Regions from separate parts of the Streptomyces sp. NPDC029296 genome, predicted to be linked through region 2. Evidence: riboswitches for the same ligand, from Rfam matches in the RefSeq annotation. Region 2 holds a riboswitch; each other region holds the start of a gene.
What was found. A riboswitch is a leader RNA that binds a small molecule or an ion and turns the genes downstream of it on or off. The one in region 2 is predicted to bind cyclic di-AMP.
Positions count from the first base shown of each region.

Region 1 (4,917 bases), on a different contig from region 2:
AAGTCGCTCGGCAGCCAGGGCGGCGTGGTGCTGGGCCCGGAGCGGGTGATCGCCCATCTGGTCAACGCGGCCCGGACGTTCATCTTCGACACGGGTCTGGCGCCGGCGGCGGCCGGCGCCGCGCTGGCGGCGCTGCGGCTGCTGGAACGCGAGCCCGGACGCGCGGCGCGGGCCCGCGAGGTGGCCGCGGAACTGCACGCACGGCTGACCGCCGCGGGTCTGGAGGCGGTACGTCCGGACGCCGCGGTGGTCTCCGTGCGGGCTCCGTCCCCGGAGCGGGCGGTGCGCTGGGCGGCCGACTGCCGCTCGGCGGGTCTGGCCGTGGGCTGTTTCCGTCCTCCCTCCGTGCCCGACGGCATCTCACGGCTGAGGCTGACCGCCCGCGCGGACCTCTCCGGGGCCGAGATCGAACGTGCTGTACGCGTCATCGGCGAAACGCGGCCATGAGTCGGCGTGACACGGCCGTGTACCGCCCGAAGACGATGGAATATTGAACAAATTCAAGCAGGGTGGTCGGAGTGGCCGGGATGGTCAGAGCCCGGTGACGAATCCCGTCCAGCTCTCGGGGGAGAAGAGCAGGGCGGGTCCGGCCGGGTTCTTCGAGTCGCGCACGGCGAGCAGTCCGGCCGCGGGGCCGGAGCGCGGCCGTGCCGTCTCCACGCAGTTGTTCGCGCCCGTGCTGCGGCTGCTGCGCACCCAGCGCACGTCGTGCAGGTCGGTACTGGCAGGGACGTTCCGAGGCAGAGCTGACATGGTGCCTCCTTACACGCCGTCACCTATCCCGGCGATGTAGTCCAACGAGTCCTCGGGGGAAAGGGCGTGGAACTGAAGGGTGCTGAAGGCCTCGGAGTAGGCCATGAGGTCTTCTTTCCGTTCCAGGTAGAGGCTACTCGTCAACTGGTCGAGAACAACCACGTCCAGATCAGAAGTGCTCGGAAATGAGAAGATAACGAAAGGCCCGGTGAGGCCGATATGCGCCCCCGCCGTGAAGGGCAGCACCTGGAGCCGTACCTGCGGCAGCCGGGCGGCCTCCATCAGCCGCCGGCGCTGGCGGGCCATCACCCCCGGACCGCCCACCTCGCGGCGCAGCACCGCCTCGTCCAGTACGGCGCTCAGCGCCAGCGGCGGGTCCGACCGCAGTACGTCCTGCCGGGCCAGACGCACCTCCACCAGCGTGTCCAGGCGGTCCTCGTCCAGGTCCTTCACGGCGGCCCGGGTCACCGCGCGGGCGTACTCGGCGGTCTGCAGCAGACCGGGCACCACCGTGGTCTCCAGGGTGCGCATCGCGCTGGCCTGTGACTCCAGGCTGATGAAGTCCCGGTACGTCGGCGGCAGCACACCCCGGTAGGCGTGCCACCAGCGGTGCCGGCCGCTCGTCTCCTCCGACCCCGCCAGTATCAGCAGCAACTCCCGCAGATGCCGGTCCCGCACTTCGTAGGCGTCCAGCAGCAACCGCAGATCGGCCGGTTTCACGCCGCTGGCGCCCGTCTCGATACGGCTCACCTTCGACTGGTGCCAGCCGACCAGCCGGGCCGCCTCACCACTGGTGAGCCCGGCGCCGGTGCGCAGCGTGCGCAGTTCGGCGCCCAGCTTGCGACGGCGTACCGCGGGACCGTTCTGCATGGCTCCTCCTTACTCCGTCCGGACCGCCCCGATACGGTCTCGCGTCGCGGAGTTCACCGCTTCGAGCGACAGATATATGCATATCTTGGTGGATCGCCCCCCGTGACCGTTCCGGTGATGGCAGTCTGACGGACAAGCACCAGTCCGGGACCGTACTCGAACCCACCGCTGTATGGAGGACCACGGTCCCGTTGGGAAAGGGACGACCTCGCCATGGCAGACCATCTGGAAGCCTCCGTCACTCTGCCGAGCGATCCCGCCTCGGTGTCGGCCGCCCGCTCCTATGTCGTGGGCACCCTCGCGGAGTGGGGCCTGCCGTCGGACACCGAGACGGCCGACACCGTGCGGCTGATCGTCTCCGAACTCGCCACCAACGCCGTTCAGCACACCTTCGGCCAGTCACCCACCTTCACGGTCGACATCGCGCTGCACCAGGACGAACAGCTGCGCATCGGGGTCACGGACAGCCATCCCCGGTTCCCGAAGAGACTGCCCGCCTCCGTCCAGCAGGACAATGGGCGCGGCATGGTGATCATCCGCTGGCTGACCGCGGAGTGCGGCGGCCGGCTCCGTGTCCGCCCGACCCGCGAGGGCGGCAAGACGGTCTCCATCGAACTGCCCTGGACCCTCCCGACGGCACCGGTCCCGGCGGGCCGGCCACCGGAAACCCCGGCACGCTGACACACCCGGCGCGGCGGCGGCACGGAGGGTCTTCGCGGGCGGATACGTTTCCTCGGCTCCTCGGCTCCTCGGCTCCTCGGCTCCTCTGCGCGGAACGAGGCCGGGGCCGGCGGACGTGTGCGGCGGTGCGCCCCGGGCACCGGTGCGGTCGATGTGCCGGAGCGCGTGCGGGCACCCTGGTGCGGGGGCAGGCGTGCGGGGCCGGGGGTGCGCCCCGGTGGCGCCCTGGCAGTAACGGACGCGCCCGGGCGGTGTGCGGAGGCCGAGGATCGCCGGTGGGCAAGGTGCCCCGACGGCGCCTTGGTGCCGACGGGCAGCGGACGCACCCGGGCGGCGCTCGGCGACGGCGGTAGTGACGTGCTCGGTGTCCCGGGGGCGGGCGGCAACCGCCGGGTACCGGCCGCGTCCACGTCCACGCACCCACGTGCCGGCGGGCAGCGGACGTACCCGGGCGTGCTGTGACGCGTCGAGGTCGTCGCCGGTGGGGAAGCTCGCCCCGTCGGCGCCCCGGTGCCGGCCGCCCGGAACGCGGCGAGCGGCGGTGCGGCCCCGGCCGGGCGGACGGGCCGCTCGGCCGGTGTGACGCTCCCGTCGGTCCGCCGGGACGCCTACCCGGGACCGAGCCGTCCCGACCGCCGTACGTGCCCGGGAGGCGGTTCCGCGGGTCCTTGCCCCGGCCCGGGTCTCGCCGCCCGCCTGTGCGCGCGGGAAGCGCTCGCGTCGGCGCCTCGGGTCCGTGTCCGGGACCGGGCCCCCCGCGCTCGCTTCCGGTTCGGGCCGTCGCGTGCGTGCCCGCTCGCGCCGCGTGAGATGGCGGGCCTACCCGGACGCACCGGCTGTCCCGGAGTCGGTCCGGGGCCGCCCGCACGCTCGCGAGGCGGCCGGGCCGCCCCGGGCCCGGCCCGCCCACGGGGCCGGGCGGGCGTCGGGGGTTGCCGGAGCGGCCCCGCTGCCGGAGCCGCTCCCGGGGCGGGGGCGGGTCAGCTGACCCGGCCGTACCAGACGCTCCTGGTCCAGATCTTCTGCAGCTTCACCACGTCCCCGGTCTTGGGGGCGTGCCAGATCTTGTTGTGGCCGGCGTAGATGCCGACGTGGTAGACGCTGGAACCCGAGTGGAAGAAGACCAGGTCGCCGACCTTGCGGTGGCGGGCGGAGACATGGTGCGACTTGTTGTACTGCTGGGCGGCGGTGCGCGGCAGCTTCTTGCCGGCCTTCTTGAACGAGTAGAGCGTCAGCCCCGAGCAGTCGAATCTGTGCGGCCCGGTGGCGCCCCACCGGTACGGGGAACCCTTCTTCGAGGCCGCGACCTTGAGTGCTTTCGTCGCGATGGTCGCGGCGGAGGCGTCGGTGGCGAGACCGGGCACCGCGATCGAGCCGCCCACGGCGGCGAGAGTGAGTGCCGAGGCCGTGCCGGCCCGGGCCATCAGCGACGGGACTCGATTGAGCGCAGTCATGCGCAACCCTTCGTCAGCCGCCTGTGAAGGATGACCTGTCGGATTCGGGCTGGCGAAGTAGCCCGGCCGCGTTGCCACGGCTTCACCCCAAGGGCTGCTCGGAACCTCCGCCCCGTGCCCGACTCTGTGTCGGACGACTGGACATCCGTTCCGGCGACCCGCCTTGCTTGGGTCCTCCACTCCTGCCGATCCACTCCGTCGACCGGTCATCCGGGCGGCGGCAGGACTCGGCGTCCGCCCGGATCGCCCCGCCGCGGTGGCGGGGGCTTGTCGTCAGACAGGGATCTTGACGCAGATCTGTCTGAAAATCCCAACGGAATCGGGGATTTGTGGCGTTACTCACCACTCACCCGTTCGGGTGGACAGTGCACCGTTCGAGGCCCCGTCAGGTCATCGTCGCAGCCCCGGACCTGGGGCGATGTGTCTGCGCGGCGACCCCTGGATCCCGCGTCGCGCAAGTCGGGAGACCCGGAAAGCGATCGGGATGTACACCGGTCGGCGGTACGCCGTTCGGGCCGTTTCAACTCCGGTCCGAACGACGCGTGTCGACGCGTCGGCGCCGCCGGGCCGGACGGGTGTCCGCCTCAGCCGGCACCATCCGGCGGGAGCGCGACGCGAGCGGCCCGGCGCTCGCCGTCCAGCACCCGCAGCGCCCGTGCCAGCGTGTCCCCGTGCAGCTCCGTCTCGCCCCGCTGGTGCATCAGCGCGAGCGCGTCCCGCAGCTCTGCCGCCTTGCGCACCAGGCCCTGAGCGGCGCGCAGAGCACCGTAGGTCTGCCCGTACCGGGCCGGATTGACGCGGCCGAGCAGGTCGGCGGCCTCCAGATAACGATCGATCAACTCGCCCTCGGCGCGGGTCAGGGCCGGTAGCGGCGGCAGGTCCGGCAGCACGGGCGGCTCACCTCGCGTCCGGTGCGCCGGGCGTGTCCCGGCGGGCGGGCACGACGGCGTCGACCAGGCCGTACGCCAGCGCCCCGGAGGCGTCCAGGATCAGGTCACGTTCCAGGTCCTCGTGGACCCGCGCGGCCGCGCGCCCCGTGTGCCGGACGAGCATCTCCTCGACGGTGGCGCGCACGCGCGCCAGTTCCCCGGCCCGGAGGATCAGGTCACCGGGCCGGCCGCGCACCGGCTCGGCCAGTGCCACCTGTTCGAGCACGACC
Region 1 covers NZ_JBVHXT010000010.1:83,369-88,285, reverse strand. Annotated here, with positions in the region: gene ACZ4W9_RS11280 (8-amino-7-oxononanoate synthase) at 1-447, shown strand, start outside; gene ACZ4W9_RS11275 (DUF397 domain-containing protein) at 532-753, opposite strand; gene ACZ4W9_RS11270 (helix-turn-helix domain-containing protein) at 763-1,623, opposite strand; gene ACZ4W9_RS11265 (ATP-binding protein) at 1,837-2,304, shown strand; gene ACZ4W9_RS11260 (C40 family peptidase) at 3,285-3,758, opposite strand; cyclic di-AMP (ydaO/yuaA leader) riboswitch at 3,762-3,904, opposite strand; gene ACZ4W9_RS11255 (hypothetical protein) at 4,343-4,648, opposite strand; gene ACZ4W9_RS11250 (ATP-dependent Clp protease proteolytic subunit) at 4,656-4,917, opposite strand, start outside.
Region 1: another riboswitch for cyclic di-AMP. It lies ahead of ACZ4W9_RS11260 (C40 family peptidase); the one in region 2 lies ahead of ACZ4W9_RS29475 (M23 family metallopeptidase).

Region 2 (4,917 bases):
CATGCTGCAAAGCAATCAGGAGCAGGACGAGCGGCGCCGCCAGGGGACGTCGTCCGCCCCGGCCGTGGCCCCCTCGCCCTGCAGCCCGTGCGCGATCCCCGTGCAGATCGCCTCCAGCTGCCCCACCTGCTCCGCGGTGAGCCGGTCGAACAGCAGCGTGCGGACCGTCTCGACGTGTCCGGGCGCCGTCCGCTCCAGTACGGCCGTCCCCGCCTCCGTCAGCACCGCGAGCGAGGCGCGCTTGTCCTCGGCGCAGTTCTCCCGGCGCACCAGGCCGTCCCGCTCCAGCCGGTTCACGACGTACGTCAGCCGGCTGCGGGTGATCTTCAGGCTCTCGGCGAGATCGGTCATGCGCAGCCGCCGGCCCGGGGCGTCGGAGAGGTTGGCCAGCACGGAGTAGAACAGGTGCGGCATGCCGCCGTCCTGCTGGAGCTGCCGGTCGATCGCGTCCTCCAGGAGGCGGGAGGCGGCGATGTAGGCGCGCCAGGCGCGCTGCTCCTCGGGACTGAGCCAGCGGGTCGTCATGCCGCCAGTGTAGGTTTGTTCAAAAATTGAACCAAGCCGCCGCGGGCCCGCCTCGCCGCCCGCCTCCGGAAGAGAGAGCGCCGATGCCCCTGCCGTACGTGCTGCTGTCCGCCGCCGTCTCCCTCGACGGCTACCTGGACGACACGGGCCCCGAACGGCTCCTGCTGTCCAGCCCGGCCGACTTCGACCGGGTCGACGAGGTGCGGGCCTCGGCCGACGCCGTCCTCGTCGGCGCCGGCACGATCCGCGCCGACGACCCCCGGCTCCTGGTCAACTCCGCCGAGCGGCGCGCGGCCCGGCGCGCGGCGGGCCGGCCGGAGTATCCGCTGAAGGTCGCCGTCACCGGATCCGGCGACCTCGACCCGGCGGCGCGCTTCTGGCACACCGGCGGCGACAAGCTCGTCTACACCACCGACACCGGCGCCGTACGGGCCTCGCGCCTCCTCGGGAACACCGCCGACGTCGTCCCGCTCGGCCCCGCCCTGGACTGGCGGTCCCTGCTGGAGCACCTGCACGACGTGCGGGGGGTCGGGCGGCTGATGGTCGAGGGCGGCGGCACGGTCCACACCCAGCTCCTGAGCCAGGGCCTCGCCGACGAACTCCAGCTGGTCCTCGCCCCGCTGCTCGTCGGCGACCCGGCGGCCCCCCGGCTGTTCGGGCCCGGCGCCTACCAGGACGGACGCCTGCGCCTGCTGGACACCCGCCGGATCGAGGACGTCGTCCTCGTGCGCTACGCCCCCACGGCTCCCGGCACCGGTACGGCCGCCACCGCCGCCGACCGCCACTGGCTGCGCACCGCCTGCGAGCTGGCGGCCCTGTGCCCGCCGTCGCGGACGGCGTTCAGCGTCGGCGCGGTCGTGGTGGCCGCCGACGGCACCGAACTGGCCCGGGGACACTCCCGCGAGGGCGGCGACACGGTGGTGCACGCGGAGGAGGCGGCGCTCGCGAAGATCGACCCGGCCGAGCCGCGCCTCGCCGGCGCCACGGTGTACTCCAGCCTGGAGCCGTGCACCCGCCGTGCCTCCCGGCCGGCGCCCTGCGCCGAGCTGATCCTGCGGGCGGGGGTGCGGCGGGTGGTCACCGCCTGGCGGGAGCCCGACACCTTCGTCACGGCGGCCGACGGGGCGGGCGCGCTGAGCGCGGCGGGCGTACGGGTCGTCGTCCTGCCGGAGCTGGAGGAGCCGGCCAAGGCGCCGAACGCCCATCTTCTGCCGGGCTGAGCGTGCGCCCGGGCGCACCCGGGCGCACATACACCCAGGGCCCGGAATCCTTGGGATTCCGGGCCCTGGGCCTTCAGTAGCGGGGACAGGATTTGAACCTGCGACCTCTGGGTTATGAGCCCAGCGAGCTACCGAGCTGCTCCACCCCGCGTCGTTGTGACTCCAGTGTACGCCATGCGCGGGATGGTTCGCACACCGGTTTTCGCGGGCCCCGGGACGGGCGGCCCCGCGGGTCACGCAAGGTGACCGGACGAGCGCCGTACGCATAACATCTGAGTCACCATCAAAATCCCGAGTGACTGCTGAACCCTCCCGGGGGTCAGGCAACTCGCCCGCTTTGGCGGGATAGTTGCCGATAACTCCACCAGTAAAAAGCGTGTTGATCAAGGGGGACGGCTTGGAAAGTGACTGGCAGGTCTATTAACGTTCGATAACGCAGCGCGGTCGTCCCAGCCGTCACAAGAGGCGGCTCCGTGCGCACGCGCCGAATCCCGCGAGGGAACCGGGGAACCACCATTTGGGGTGAATCACGCGGATACCGTCGTGTACTCACGCGAGTCCACGACCGGATATACGCGCGTAGGAGACCTTCCTGCTCCGAACCCGTCAGCTAACCCGGTAGGCGGAGGAAGGAAAGGAGCGCGCCCGCGTGGCGTCCAACCGGCCTGTCCCCGAAGCCCCGTCCATACCGGCACAGCGCGAGACCGAGCCCGAGCCCGAGACCTTCGGCTACGGCGCCTACCGCGCCGACGAGGGCCCGTGGGAGGAATGGAACCCCACCGAGGACTCCGTCGCCCCGGTCCGCGGCCGGCACCGGGTCGCCAAGCAGCGCGGCGGCTTCGCGCGCAGCTCCACCGTCCTCGGCGTCGGCGTCATGGCCGCCGTCGGCGCGGGCGGCATGGCCAGCGCCAACACCGGCAAGCCGCCGGTGTCCATCTCCCTGCCGGACCTGCCCTCGGTCGGCTCCCTCTTCCACGACGGCTCCGGCGACGCCGAGCCCGCCGCCGAGGCCACCGCGCTCAGCACCGTCGCCGTGGCCTCCGGCACGGACCGGGACAGCGCCGACGCGGGCGAGGTGCTGCGCAACCGGATCATGGCGCAGGCCGAGCAGCAGCAGGGCCAGGCCGACAGCAAGGCGGCCGCCGCCGCGCTCGCCGCCGCCGAGAAGCAGACCGCGCGGGCCGCCGCCGAGGCGGAACAGGAGGCCGCCGCCAAGGCCGCCGCCGCCAAGGAGAAGGCGGAGGCCGACGCGGAGAAGGCCGAGGCCGAGGCGAAGAAGGCGGCGGAGGAGAAGCGGCTGGCCGAGCTGGCCAAGCAGTACGCGCTCCCGACCTCCTCGTACACGATCACCTCGACGTTCGGGCAGGCCGGCTCGATGTGGTCCTCCGGCCACCACACCGGGCTCGACTTCGCCGCGCCCACCGGCACCCTGATCAAGGCTGTGCACAGCGGCACGATCACCGAGGCGGCCCTGGCCGGCGCCTACGGCTACCGCACCATCCTGACCCTGGACGACGGCACCGAGCTGTGGTTCTGCCACCAGTCCTCGATCAACGTCACGGTCGGCCAGAAGGTCACCACCGGCGAGGTCATCGGCCGCGTCGGCGCCACCGGCAACGTCACCGGCCCGCACCTGCACCTGGAGATCCACCCCGCCGGCTCGTCCGCCGGCATCGACCCGATGGCCTGGCTGCGCGACAAGGGCCTCAACCCCTGACGGCCTTCCCGGAAGACCCGGGAATCCGGCGCCGGCGGCGGGATGCGATGAGCCCCCGCCGGCGTTGGCATGACGTATGACGTCACTTCGTACACTCGGCTCCTCCGACCTCGAGGTCTTCCCGCTCTGCCTGGGCGGCAACGTCTTCGGCTGGACCGCCGACGAGCAGACCTCCTTCGCCGTCCTCGACTCCTACACCGCGGCCGGCGGCAACTTCATCGACACCGCCGACGTCTACTCGGCCTGGGCCGAGGGCAACAAGGGCGGCGAATCGGAGACGATCCTCGGCGCGTGGCTGAAGGCCCGCGGCAACCGCTCCGACGTGGTCGTCGCGACCAAGGTCAGCCAGCACCCGGAGTACCAGGGCCTGTCGGCCGCCACCATCAAGGCCGCCGCCGACGCCTCGCTGCGCCGCCTGGGCACCGACTACATCGACCTCTACTACACCCACTTCGACCAGCCCGAGGTGCCGGTCGAGGAGATCATCGGCGCGCTGGACGAGCTGGTGAAGGCCGGCAAGGTCCGGCACATCGCCGCCTCCAACATCACCGCCGAGCGCCTGCGCGAGTCCCTGGAGTTCTCCGACCGCGAGGGCCTCGCCCGCTACGTCGCCCTCCAGCCGCACTACAACCTGGTCTCCCGCGACACCTACGAGGGCCCGCTCCAGGAACTCGTCGCCCGTGAGGGCCTGTCCGTCGTCCCGTACTTCGCGCTCGCCTCGGGCTTCCTGACCGGCAAGTACCGGCCCGGCGAGAGCGTCGACAGCGCCCGCGCCGACCGGGTCCAGGACTACCTGGCATCCGAGCGCGGCCGGAAGGTCCTGACGGCCCTGGACGAGGTCGCCGCCGCCCACGGGGCCCCCGTCGCCACGGTCGCCCTGGCCTGGCTGGCCGCCCAGCCGACGGTCACCGCCCCGATCGCCTCGGCCCGCACGGTGGAGCAGCTGCCGGCGCTGCTCGGCGTGGCGGACCTGGAGCTCACGGACGCGGAGGTGGCGAAGCTGACGGAGGCCTCGGCCTGACCGCTTCCCGGCGGTACCCGCCCGCCGTGCGGGCCCGTGCGGTCAGGTCCGGTACGGGTTGTACAGGGCGTAGGGCACCGCCGGGTGTCCGTACGGCGCCGCCGCCCGGTACACCGGGACCGCGGCGGCGGCCCGGCCCGCGTACTCCAGCGCCGGCCGGGCCAGGTGCCGCCGCTTCCACAGCTCCTCCAGCAGCTCCCGCTCCCGGGGGACGAAGTCCGCCCCGGCCCTGCCCGCGCGCCCGCGCTGGCGCAGGAACGCGAGCGAGGTGGCGTACCCCTCGTAGCGGGCCACCTCGCGCGCCGCCGGGCGGCCGTGGTGGTGCCGGGCGTAGTCCCGGGCCATCCGGCGCGCCCGCATCGATCCGAGCGCGAAGGGCTCGGCCGGGCCCAGCCACCCGGCCAGCACATACGCCGGCAGCTCGGCCCGCACCA
Region 2 covers NZ_JBVHXT010000038.1:20,188-25,104, reverse strand. Annotated here, with positions in the region: gene ACZ4W9_RS29490 (MarR family winged helix-turn-helix transcriptional regulator) at 16-525, opposite strand; gene ACZ4W9_RS29485 (dihydrofolate reductase family protein) at 609-1,745, shown strand; tRNA gene ACZ4W9_RS29480 (tRNA-Met) at 1,823-1,896, opposite strand; cyclic di-AMP (ydaO/yuaA leader) riboswitch at 2,218-2,385, shown strand; gene ACZ4W9_RS29475 (M23 family metallopeptidase) at 2,395-3,462, shown strand; gene ACZ4W9_RS29470 (aldo/keto reductase) at 3,539-4,483, shown strand; gene ACZ4W9_RS29465 (PrsW family intramembrane metalloprotease) at 4,526-4,917, opposite strand, start outside.

Region 3 (4,917 bases), on a different contig from region 2:
GGCACGACCCGTGCTGCCGTCGTCGAGGCCGACCTCGACCTCGACCGTGGGGTTGCCTCGGGAGTCCAGGATTTCCCGGGCTACGACGACGTCGATGGACGGCACGAGCATCTCCTTCTTGGATGTGACGCTGGAAGTGCGGGGCTGGTGTGCCTTGCGACTAGAGCCTAACCGTCCCGGGCGCCTTGGCCACCGACCGACCGTCCCGTGGACAGACCGACGGTACCTTTTGTTTTCAATCGAAACAAAGGGGTCCGGGGCGGCCGGGGGGCGCCGGGTGCCGGGGCGGGCGCGAAAAAAGCCCCGCCCCGGCGCGTACGGGGGAGAACGCGCCGGGGCGGGGAGCCCGTGGGGACGGGGGTGACCCGCACGGGGTCTTGCGGGGGGATCCGCCGGGACGCGCGGACCCCGGGGACTTCAGGGGTCCGCCCGCCCGTGCGGGTCCGTGGCTCTCGGGGGGCCCGCCGGGAAGTACGGGCCCTGGGGTCCGGCCGGGGGGCCGGGGATCACTTCAGGTGGAGCTGCTGACCCGGGTAGATGAGGTCGGCGTCCTGGACGATGTCCTTGTTCAGCTCGAACAGCTTCTCCCAGCCGCCCGCGACCTGGTGCCGCGCGGCGATGGTGCCGAGCGTGTCGCCCTGGACGACCTTGTACTCGCCGTCGCCCTTCTCGACCTTCTTGCCGGTCGGGGTGGTGACGGTCTTGCCCGTGCTGCCGCCGGTGCTCTTGCTCGTGCCGGTGGAGGCGGCCGGGCGCTCGGCGGAGCGGGAGGCGGCCTGCTGGTCGGCGGAGCGGGTGGAGGTGCCCGAGTCCTGGGTGGACGGCGTGGACGGGGCGGACGGCGCCGGGGTGCTCGGGGCGGAGCCGTTGTAGGGGGAGCTCGACAGGCCCGTGCCGCAGACCGGCCAGGCGCCCTTGCCCTGGGAGGCGAGGACCTTCTCGGCGACGGAGATCTGCTGCGCCTTGGAGGCCTTGTCGGCGGTGGAGGCGTACTGCGTGCCGCCGTACGCGGCCCAGGTGGAGGCGGAGAACTGCAGACCGCCGTAGTAGCCGTTGCCGGTGTTGATGGACCAGTTGCCGCCGGACTCGCACTGGGCGACCGTGTCCCACTGGGAGGCGGTGGCGGCGGAGGCGTTGCCGGCCGCCATCAGCGGGGCGGCGACGGCGGCGCCGGTGACACCGGCGAGCGTGACGGCGCGGACGGCCTTGGACGGACGACGGTGCTTGCCCTTGCCGGTAAACAGCATGGATCGATTCCCCTCACCGACGCCTACGAGGTGAGCTGTCGGGTTCGGGCCGGTTGAGTTGCCCGGCCGCGTCGTCCGCTTGCGCGTGACGCGGCTTCACCCCCAGCCGGTCCCAGCTTCAACTGCCGGGCCCGGCACTTACCTTGGGTCCCCCGCTCCTGCCTACGGCGCTTGGCGCGACGACTGTTCCCGGGCGGCCGCTGGCAGGATTCGGCGTGGCGGCTGCCGGGGCTCGTGGTGACGAGCGGCTTCGACCGTAGACAGGTGATCGCCGGAATTTCAAAGACGATCAGGGCTTCTGAGACTCATCCCACACTTTCGCCAAACCGGACATCAAGGCGTTAAGCGGGGCGTCAAGTCCCGGCGTTTTCAGCCCGTTTCGCCCTGGACATCCAGGGTCTGACCGGCGGTGATGCGGTCGGGGTCGGCACCGATGGCCTTCTTGTTGCCGGCGTACAGCGCGTGCCACCCGCCGTCGACGTCAAGGGAGTCGGCGATGGAGGACAGCGAGTCGCCCTCGCGGACCGTGTAGGTGTCCGGTTCGCGGGAGGCGTGCCGGCCGGACGGGGCGGCATTATGACCGTTTGTCACGCTTTCGTCGGCGCTCCCGCCCCGGTGGCGTCCGCCGGTGCCGACGGCGCCGGTGTCGACCAGGCTCCAGGAACCGGCCGCGCGCTGCGGGTTGTTCACGGCCCCGGGGTCCGGGGTGGCCGCCGGGGAGCCGCCGGCGCCCTGGGTGCTTCCGGTGTCCGGCGTGGCGGACTTGTCGGACTTGGGGGTATCGGTCCCGGTGGAACCGGTGCCCTTGCCCGTGTCCTCGTCCGCCGCCCGGCCCGCGTCGTCGCCGGTCCCGTTGTCCGCGCCCGTACCGGCGTCCTCGCCGGTGCCGGTGCCGGTGTCCGCGTCCTTGCCCTTGTCGTTGCCCTTGCCCTTGCCCGGCTCGGCGGTGGGCGTGCCGGTCGGGTCCGAGGAGGAGCCGTCGGCGGGGCCGGTGCCGGTGGAGGGTGACGCGTCCGGCAGCCCGGACGAGCCGGAGGCGTCGGGGGTCGCGGAGGTACCGGAGCCGTCGGCCGATCCGGACGAGTCACCGGAACCGCCGGCCCCGCCGGAGTCGCCGACGCCCGTGTCGACGTCCATGGAGCCCGAGTTGCGCGTCAGGCCGGACAGCAGGGCACAGGTGGCCCAGGGAGTGGTGCCCCGGTCGGCCAGGATCTTCTCGGCGACGGCGATCTGCTGCTGGCGGCTGGCCTGGTCGGCGCTGGCCGCGTACTGGCCGCCGCCGTACTTGTCCCAGTCGTCCTGCGAGATCTGCAGGCCGCCGTGGTACCCGTTCCCGGTGTCCGCGCTCCAGGAGCCGCCGCTCTCGCACTCGGCCACCTTGTCCCACGTGGTGCCGTCGGCCGCGTTGGCGCTCGCGGCGCCGAGCAGCGGGATGGCGATGGCGGAGCCGGTCACGCCGGCCGCGACGAGGAGGGCCGGAGCCTGGCGGGGGCGACGGTGTCGGCCGTTCCCGGTGAGCATGCAGAAGCCTTTCGAGCGACAGCAGGGCCGGCGCGGCGGTTGGAGCCGCTCGCCGCGCTGATGGGTGAACGTATCGGCAGACGATCACTTGTCACAAGTTCATGCCGCACAGATCACGTGAAGATCACAGAGTTGAGAAAGTGTCATCTCGCCGGGGAGAGACTGTGTTCAGGCGGTCGGCGTGAACTCCACCGGCAGGGTGCGCAGGCCGCGCATGATGAGCCCGCCGCGCCAGCGCAGCTCGGCCGGATCGGCGGCCAGCCGCAGGTCGGGCAGGCGGGTGAACAGGGTGGCCAGCGCGGTCTGGCCCTCCAGCCGGGCGAGCGGCGCGCCCAGGCAGTAGTGGATGCCGTGGCCGTAGCCGAGGTGCTGGTTGTCGCGGCGGCCGAGGTCCAGCACGTCCGGGTCGGCGAACCGCTCGGGGTCCCGGTCCGCGGCGGCGAGCACGACGAGCACCGGGTCGCCTTGCGCGATCCGCTTTCCGCCGATGGTCAGCGGCTCGGTGGCGAACCGCCAGGTGGCCAGCTCCACCGGGCCGTCGTAGCGCAGCAGTTCCTCGACGCCGGTCTCCAGCAGGTCCCGTTCGCCGCGGGCCAGGGAGCCCTGGAGCCGGGTGCGCTGCCCGGGGTGGGTGAGCAGGGCGTAGGTGCCGTTGCCGATGAGGTTGACGGTGGTCTCGAAGCCGGCGAACAGCAGGATGAAGGCCATGGCGGCGGCCTCGTTCTCGGTGAGGTGCTCGCCGTGGTCGGAGGCGCGGATGAGGCCGGAGATCAGGTCCTCGCCGGGCGCGGGCGTGGCGGACAGCGCCTCGCGCTTGCGGTGGATCAGCTCGGCGAGGTAGCCGCGCATCTTCTTCACCGACCGCGCGACCCCGCCCCTCGGTCCGCCCCCGTGCCGGATCATCATGCCCGCCCAGTCCCGGAAGTCGTCCTGGTCCTCGCGCGGGACGCCGAGCAGGTCGCAGATGGCGTAGATGGGCAGCGGGAAGGCGAAGTCGTGGATGAGGTCGGCGGAGCCGGTCTCGGCGAACCGGTCGATGAGCCGGTCGGTCAGCTCCTGCACCCGGGGCGCGAACTCGGCGACCCGGCGCGGGGTGAACGCCTTGCTGACCAGCCGCCGCAGCCGGGTGTGGTCCGGGGGGTCGATGTTCAGCAGGTGCGTCATCAGCTCGGCCTTGCGCTCGCCGGGGATGCCGGTCTTGCCCTTGGCGTGCGCGGGCTCGTCGTGGTGCGCCGGGTTCTTGCTCAGCCGCTGGTCGGCCAGGGCCTGCCGGGCATCGGCGTACCGGGTGACCAGCCACGCCTCGACCCCGCTCGGCAGCCGCGTGCGGTGCACCGGGGCGTGCTCGCGCAGCCAGGCGTAGGCGGGGTAGGGGTCGGCGGCGAACTCCCACGTGAAGAGGGCGGGGGCCGGCTGGTCGGGGCCCGGCTGGTCGGGATGGTGCTGCTCGGTCACTCCTCGACCGTATCCGGAGCCCCGGGCGGCTCGCCGGGGGCCTCGCGGGCGGCGTGGTGCCCGCGGCCGGCCGCCTCCCGCCACCAGCGCCGGGCCTCCTCTTCCTTGCCCTGCCGGTCCAGCAGGGCACCGAGGCGGTACCTACCCCTCGGCTCCCTCGTCTCCCTCGGCCCCCTCGCCCTGCTCTCCGCCGCCGGCCGCGCGCGCCGCCTCACTGTCCTTGATCGCGTCCCGGTACACCCGGGCCGCCGCCCGCAGCGCCGCCTCCGGGTCGACGCCGTCCGCCTCGGCGCGCACCGCCAGCGCCAGCAGTGCGTACCCGATGCCCTCCCCGCGGGGCAGGGGCACCTCCAGGCCCGCCGTACGCACCCGGGAGGCGAGCTTGGCGGCGAGGGCCAGGCCGGGCTGGCCGAGCGGGACGCCCTCCGTCACGGAGGTGCGCTGCTTCTCCTCGGCCTTGGTGCGCAGCCAGTGCTCCTTGACGTCCTCCGGGGTCTCGGCCACCTCGTCGCCGAAGACGTGCGGGTGGCGGTGGATGAGCTTGGCGACGATGCCGCCCGCCACGTCGTCGACGGAGAAGGGCGCGTCCGGGTCCTCCTCGGCGATCCGGGAGTGGAAGACGACCTGGAGGAGGACGTCGCCCAGCTCCTCGCGCAGCTCCGCGCGGTCGCCGGCCTCGATCGCCTCGACCAGT
Region 3 covers NZ_JBVHXT010000008.1:37,020-41,936, forward strand. Annotated here, with positions in the region: gene eno (phosphopyruvate hydratase) at 1-105, opposite strand, end outside; gene ACZ4W9_RS09030 (transglycosylase family protein) at 507-1,247, opposite strand; cyclic di-AMP (ydaO/yuaA leader) riboswitch at 1,253-1,434, opposite strand; gene ACZ4W9_RS09035 (transglycosylase family protein) at 1,617-2,768, opposite strand; gene ACZ4W9_RS09040 (cytochrome P450 family protein) at 2,937-4,223, opposite strand; gene ACZ4W9_RS09045 (nucleoside triphosphate pyrophosphohydrolase) at 4,365-4,917, opposite strand, start outside.
Region 3: another riboswitch for cyclic di-AMP. It lies ahead of ACZ4W9_RS09030 (transglycosylase family protein); the one in region 2 lies ahead of ACZ4W9_RS29475 (M23 family metallopeptidase).

Region 4 (4,917 bases), on a different contig from region 2:
GCGCCTCCAGCGGGGTGATCCACGCCGACACCGAGGTCGCGAAGGACTTGCCGAGGAACGGACCGAGGGGGACGTACTCCCAGGCCTGGACGTCCCGCGCGGACCAGTCGTTGAGCAGGCACAGCCCGAAGACGTGCTCGCGGAAGTCGCCGAGCGCGACCGGACGGCCCTGCCGCGAGGGCACGCCCACGACGAAGCCGACCTCGGCCTCGATGTCCAGCCGGATCGACGGGCCGAAGACGGGCGCGGGGTCGGCGGGGCTCTTGCGCTGCCCCGAGGGCCGTACGACGTCCGTGCCCGAGACGACGACCGTGCCGGCGCGGCCGTGGTAACCGATCGGCAGGTGCTTCCAGTTGGGGGTGAGGCTGTCCTCGGCGTCCGGGCGGAAGATCCGGCCGACGTTGCGGGCGTGGTGCTCCGAGGCGTAGAAGTCGACGTAGTCCGCCACCTCGAAGGGCAGGTGCAGCGTCACCTCGGACAGGGGGTGGAAGAGGGGCTCGACCGTCGGGCGGTGGGCCGGGTCGGTGATCCAGGACGTGACGGCGCGCCGTACCCCGGACCAGGTGGCGCGGCCGGCGGCCAGCAGCGGGTTGAGGGTGGGGGCGGCGAGCAGCGCCTGGTGGGGCGAGCCGGCCGCCGCCGCCGCGGCGCCCGCGTCGAGGACGTGGTTCCCGAGCCGGACGCCGATCCTCCGCTCCGTGCTGCCGCGGGGCGAGAACACGCCGTAGGGGAGGTTGTGCGGGCCGAAGGGGTCGCCCTCGGGGACGTCGAAGGGGGGCATGGGTGCTGCCTCACTCTCATCCGTGCCATGCATGGCGAAGCGTTCCATGTGGTCGGGCCACACGTTACGGCCGACACGCGTGTCATGGGCAGTGCATCGGGGGGCGTACGGGGCGGCCGGGAGAACCGCTTCCGCCGTCGGGGCCGGCCGGGGGGCATGACGGCCGTGCGGCCGCTCGCCGGCCCCGGGTGGCACCGTGCGGCCGTCATCGGGCCGTCGCCGGGGGCGACTTGGGGCCGCGCGGTGTGCGATCGCGGGGAACGAGGGGGGAGTCCGCGGGCCCCGGTGTCCGTATTCTCTGGGCATGGCACCCTCCCCGGCATATGCCCTCATCGCCACTGACCTGGACGGGACGCTGCTGCGCGGCGACGACACCGTCTCCGACCGGTCGCTCGCCGCGCTCGCCCGGGTGGCGCGGGCCGGGGCCCGGCACCTGGTGGTCACCGGCCGCCCGGCGCCCCGGGTACGGCCCCTGCTCGCGCGCCTCGGCCGCACCGGACTGGCCGTGTGCGGTCAGGGCGCGCAGGTCTACGACGCCCGAACCGGCCGTCTGCTGTGGTCGGTCCGGCTGGACCGGGAGCTGGCGGAGACCGCGCTCGGCAAGATCGAGGCGGAGGTGGGGCAGGTGTACGCGGCGGTCGACCAGGACGGCGTGGACGGGCTCACGCTCATCGAGCCGGGCTACCGGATGCCGCACCCGACGCTGCCCGCGGTCCGGATCGGCCGGCGTGCCGAGTTGTGGGCCGAGCCCATCAGCAAGGTGCTGCTGCGCCACGCCGAGCTGTCCGACGACGAGCTGGCGGCCGTGGCGCGCTCCGCGGTGGGCTCGCTGGCGAGCGTCACCATGTCGGGGCCGGGCACCGTGGAGCTCCAGCCGAGCGGGGTGACGAAGGCGACCGGTCTGGCGCTGGCCGCCGAGCGGCTGGGGGTCGGCGCCGAACGGGCCCTAGCCTTCGGCGACATGCCCAACGACATCCCGATGTTCCGCTGGGCGGCGCGCGGTGTCGCCATGGCCGACGCGCATCCGGAGCTGAAGGCGGTGGCCGACGAAGTCACGCTGTCGAACGAGGACGACGGGGTCGCCGTCGTCCTCGAGAGACTGTTCCCGGCCGCCTGACCACGGGGAGGGGGCGGCGGCCGGGCCGGTCAGTAGGCGCCGAAGACGTTGTCGATGGAGCCGTAGCGGTCCGCCGCGTAGTTGCAGGCGGCGGTGATGTTCGCGACCGGGTCGTAGATGTCGAAGGACGTTCCGGCGACGTGGTACGCGTTGAAGGTCGGGTCGATGACCTGGAGCAGGCCCTTGGACGGGATGCCCTTGGCCGCGTTGGAGTCCCAGAGGTTGATGGCCGCCGGGTTGCCGGAGGACTCGCGGATGATGTTGCGGTGGATGCCGTTGTAGGTGCCCGGGATCTTCTTCTCGGCCATGATCGCGAGCGATTCGCGGATCCAGCCGTCGAGGGTGTTCGGGTATCCGGCCGGGGTGGTGGACACCGCCGGGGCCGCGGCGGGGGCGGCGAGGGCGCTGCCCGCGCCGATGAGCGGCAGGGTGAGGACGGCGGCGCCGGTGCAGGCGGCGGCGAGGGCACGGACGAGGCGGGCGTTCCGGGTACGGCGGTGCTGAGCGGCAGCGGGCATCGAAAGTTCCTCTCCGGCGCCTGCGAGGTGAGCTGTCGGGTTCGGGCGGGGAGGCGCCCGGCCGTGCCCGGGAGGAGGCACGGCTTCACCCCGAGCCGTGCCGGCGCGGCGCATGCCGTCCGGCGCGGCGGCTTACCTGGGTCCCCCGCTCCTGCCGTACGAATGAGTTCGTGAATGGGTTGCGCGGGCGGCGGCAGGATTAGGCGTCCGCCCGACGGCCCGGAACGTATGCGAGAGCACATGTCGGGAACAAGTACCGGATTCACCCAATGCGCCATTTGGCCTTGATCGACTCCGTATGAGGTACTTGATCCTTTGCGATCGCCAATCCCCAACTCGCCGACGGGGCAAGGGTCGGAGGGGGATGGGGTGTGAGGAGTGGGCCGGTCGGGCGCGTGACCCAATTCACGAAATGGCAAAAGGCTTCAAATCAGACATGGGGGATTAGTGGGATTCAGGTCTGAAGTCCGAGTCGTGATGGAACCCGGGGTGCGATGCCCGTCGTTGTCGTAGGGGCGGCGAGGGGAAGGCGAGGGTGAGGAAGGTGTGGAGAGGTCGCGACACGGCATCCGGATTACCGTTAAGTCGATATATGTCCCTTATTACCGTGTGATCAAAACCATGCCGGTCATGGTTCGATACCACCCGAGCTGGACCGGTGGGCGCTATCGGTGATCGAAACAGGACCGGATACGCTGACTTGAGTGATGGCAGCGACCTATCGACAAACCGTGTAATCGCCAGCAGACACCAGCAGACAGGAGACCCCTCGTGACCGTCGTCGGGCCGTTCGGGCTGAGCGTGCGGGACCAGGCTCTCGAAGCCGATGTCCAGGCCGGATTGGCGGCTGTCGAGGAAGGCTTGCTCGATGCCACCAAGAGCGAGGTCCCGTTCATCACCGAGGCCGCGCAGCACCTCGTACGGGCCGGCGGGAAACGATTCCGGCCACTGCTCGTGATGCTCGCCGCCCAGTTCGGCGACCCGTACGCGCCGGGGGTGGTGCCCTCGGCCGTGGTCGTGGAGCTGACCCACCTGGCCACGCTGTACCACGACGACGTCATGGACGAGGCGGCCGTGCGCCGCGGGGTGGACAGCGCCAACACCCGCTGGGGCAACTCCGTCGCGGTCCTCACCGGCGACTTCCTCTTCGCGCGTGCCTCCCAGATCCTCGCCGACCTCGGCCCGGAGGCGGTCCGGGTGCAGGCCCTGGCGTTCGAACGCCTGGTCACCGGGCAGATCCTGGAGACCGCGGGCCCCTCGGACGGCCGTGACCCGGTCGAGCACTACCTGGACGTGCTGGCCGGCAAGACCGGCTCCCTGGTCGCGGTGTCCTGCCGGTTCGGCGCGATGATGTCCGGCGCGGGCGAGCGGGTCGTGGACGTGCTCACCCAGTACGGCGAGCGGCTCGGCGTCGCCTTCCAGCTGGCGGACGACGTCCTGGACATCGCCTCCGACTCCCACGAGTCCGGCAAGACTCCGGGGACCGACCTGCGCGAGGGCATCCCGACCCTGCCGGTGCTCCGGCTGCGCGAGCGGGCCGCCCGGCTCGGACTGGCCGAGGACATCGCGCTGTGCGAGCTGCTGGACTCCGACCTCGGCGACGACGCCCGGCACGCCCGGGCGCTGGCCGCGCTGCGCGCCCACCCCGCGCTGGAGCAGGCCCGCCGGGACACCGTCCGGTACGCGGAGGAGGCGCGGGCCGCGCTCGCCCCGCTGCCGGAGTGCGACGCCAAGGCCGCCTTGGTGGAGCTGTGCGACGCGGTGGTCCACCGCGCCGGCTGACCGGCCCGGCCCCGCCGGCCGGACCCGGAGTGCTTCCGGGCGACCGCCGTATCACCCGCTCGGCTGACGTTCGTACGGTCACACCCTCGCCCGGCCGGCCGTCGTACCGCCGTACGACTGCGGGCGTACCGTCAGAGGCCGGTCCTCCCCCCGTCCCGGCGTCCCTCACAGGGCCGCGGCTCCCTGTGACCCTTACGGGTCGGGGAGGATCCGGCCGCCGGGTGTCATACCGCAGGCGTAGACGCGGTTGCCTCCGAGGGCTGACGCTTCCGCGCCGCCGATTTGGTCATATGGAAGCCACGGATATCACCACTCCTCACCGATTCGGGTGAGAATGGCGGCTCAGGGTTGACCAGCGTGAGAACGGCCGCCGCCGACGACGGAGGTAAGGCACACATGGCACCGTACGAATCCGACGACACAGTGGGCGCCGCACGCGACGAGGAGCCGCGCTCCGGCCGGCGCACAGCCGCCCGGTACGCCGTCCCGGTCGCGGTGGTGGGGGTGGCGGCGGCCACGATCGGGCTCGTCCCGGCGCTCGCCGACTCCGGCGACCCCGACCTGCCGAAGATCACCGCACAGCAGCTGATCGAGAAGATGGCCGCGTCGGACGTGCGGCAGCTGTCCGGCACCGTGAAGATCACCACAGATCTCGGCCTGCCCGACCTCGGCGGCCTGGAGGACGGCCTGCTCTCCGGCGGGGACCGGGACGGCTCCGG
Region 4 covers NZ_JBVHXT010000002.1:214,463-219,379, reverse strand. Annotated here, with positions in the region: gene fahA (fumarylacetoacetase) at 1-781, opposite strand, end outside; gene ACZ4W9_RS02510 (HAD family hydrolase) at 1,086-1,898, shown strand; gene ACZ4W9_RS02505 (transglycosylase SLT domain-containing protein) at 1,928-2,416, opposite strand; cyclic di-AMP (ydaO/yuaA leader) riboswitch at 2,419-2,595, opposite strand; gene ACZ4W9_RS02500 (polyprenyl synthetase family protein) at 3,188-4,198, shown strand; gene ACZ4W9_RS02495 (LolA family protein) at 4,595-4,917, shown strand, end outside.
Region 4: another riboswitch for cyclic di-AMP. It lies ahead of ACZ4W9_RS02505 (transglycosylase SLT domain-containing protein); the one in region 2 lies ahead of ACZ4W9_RS29475 (M23 family metallopeptidase).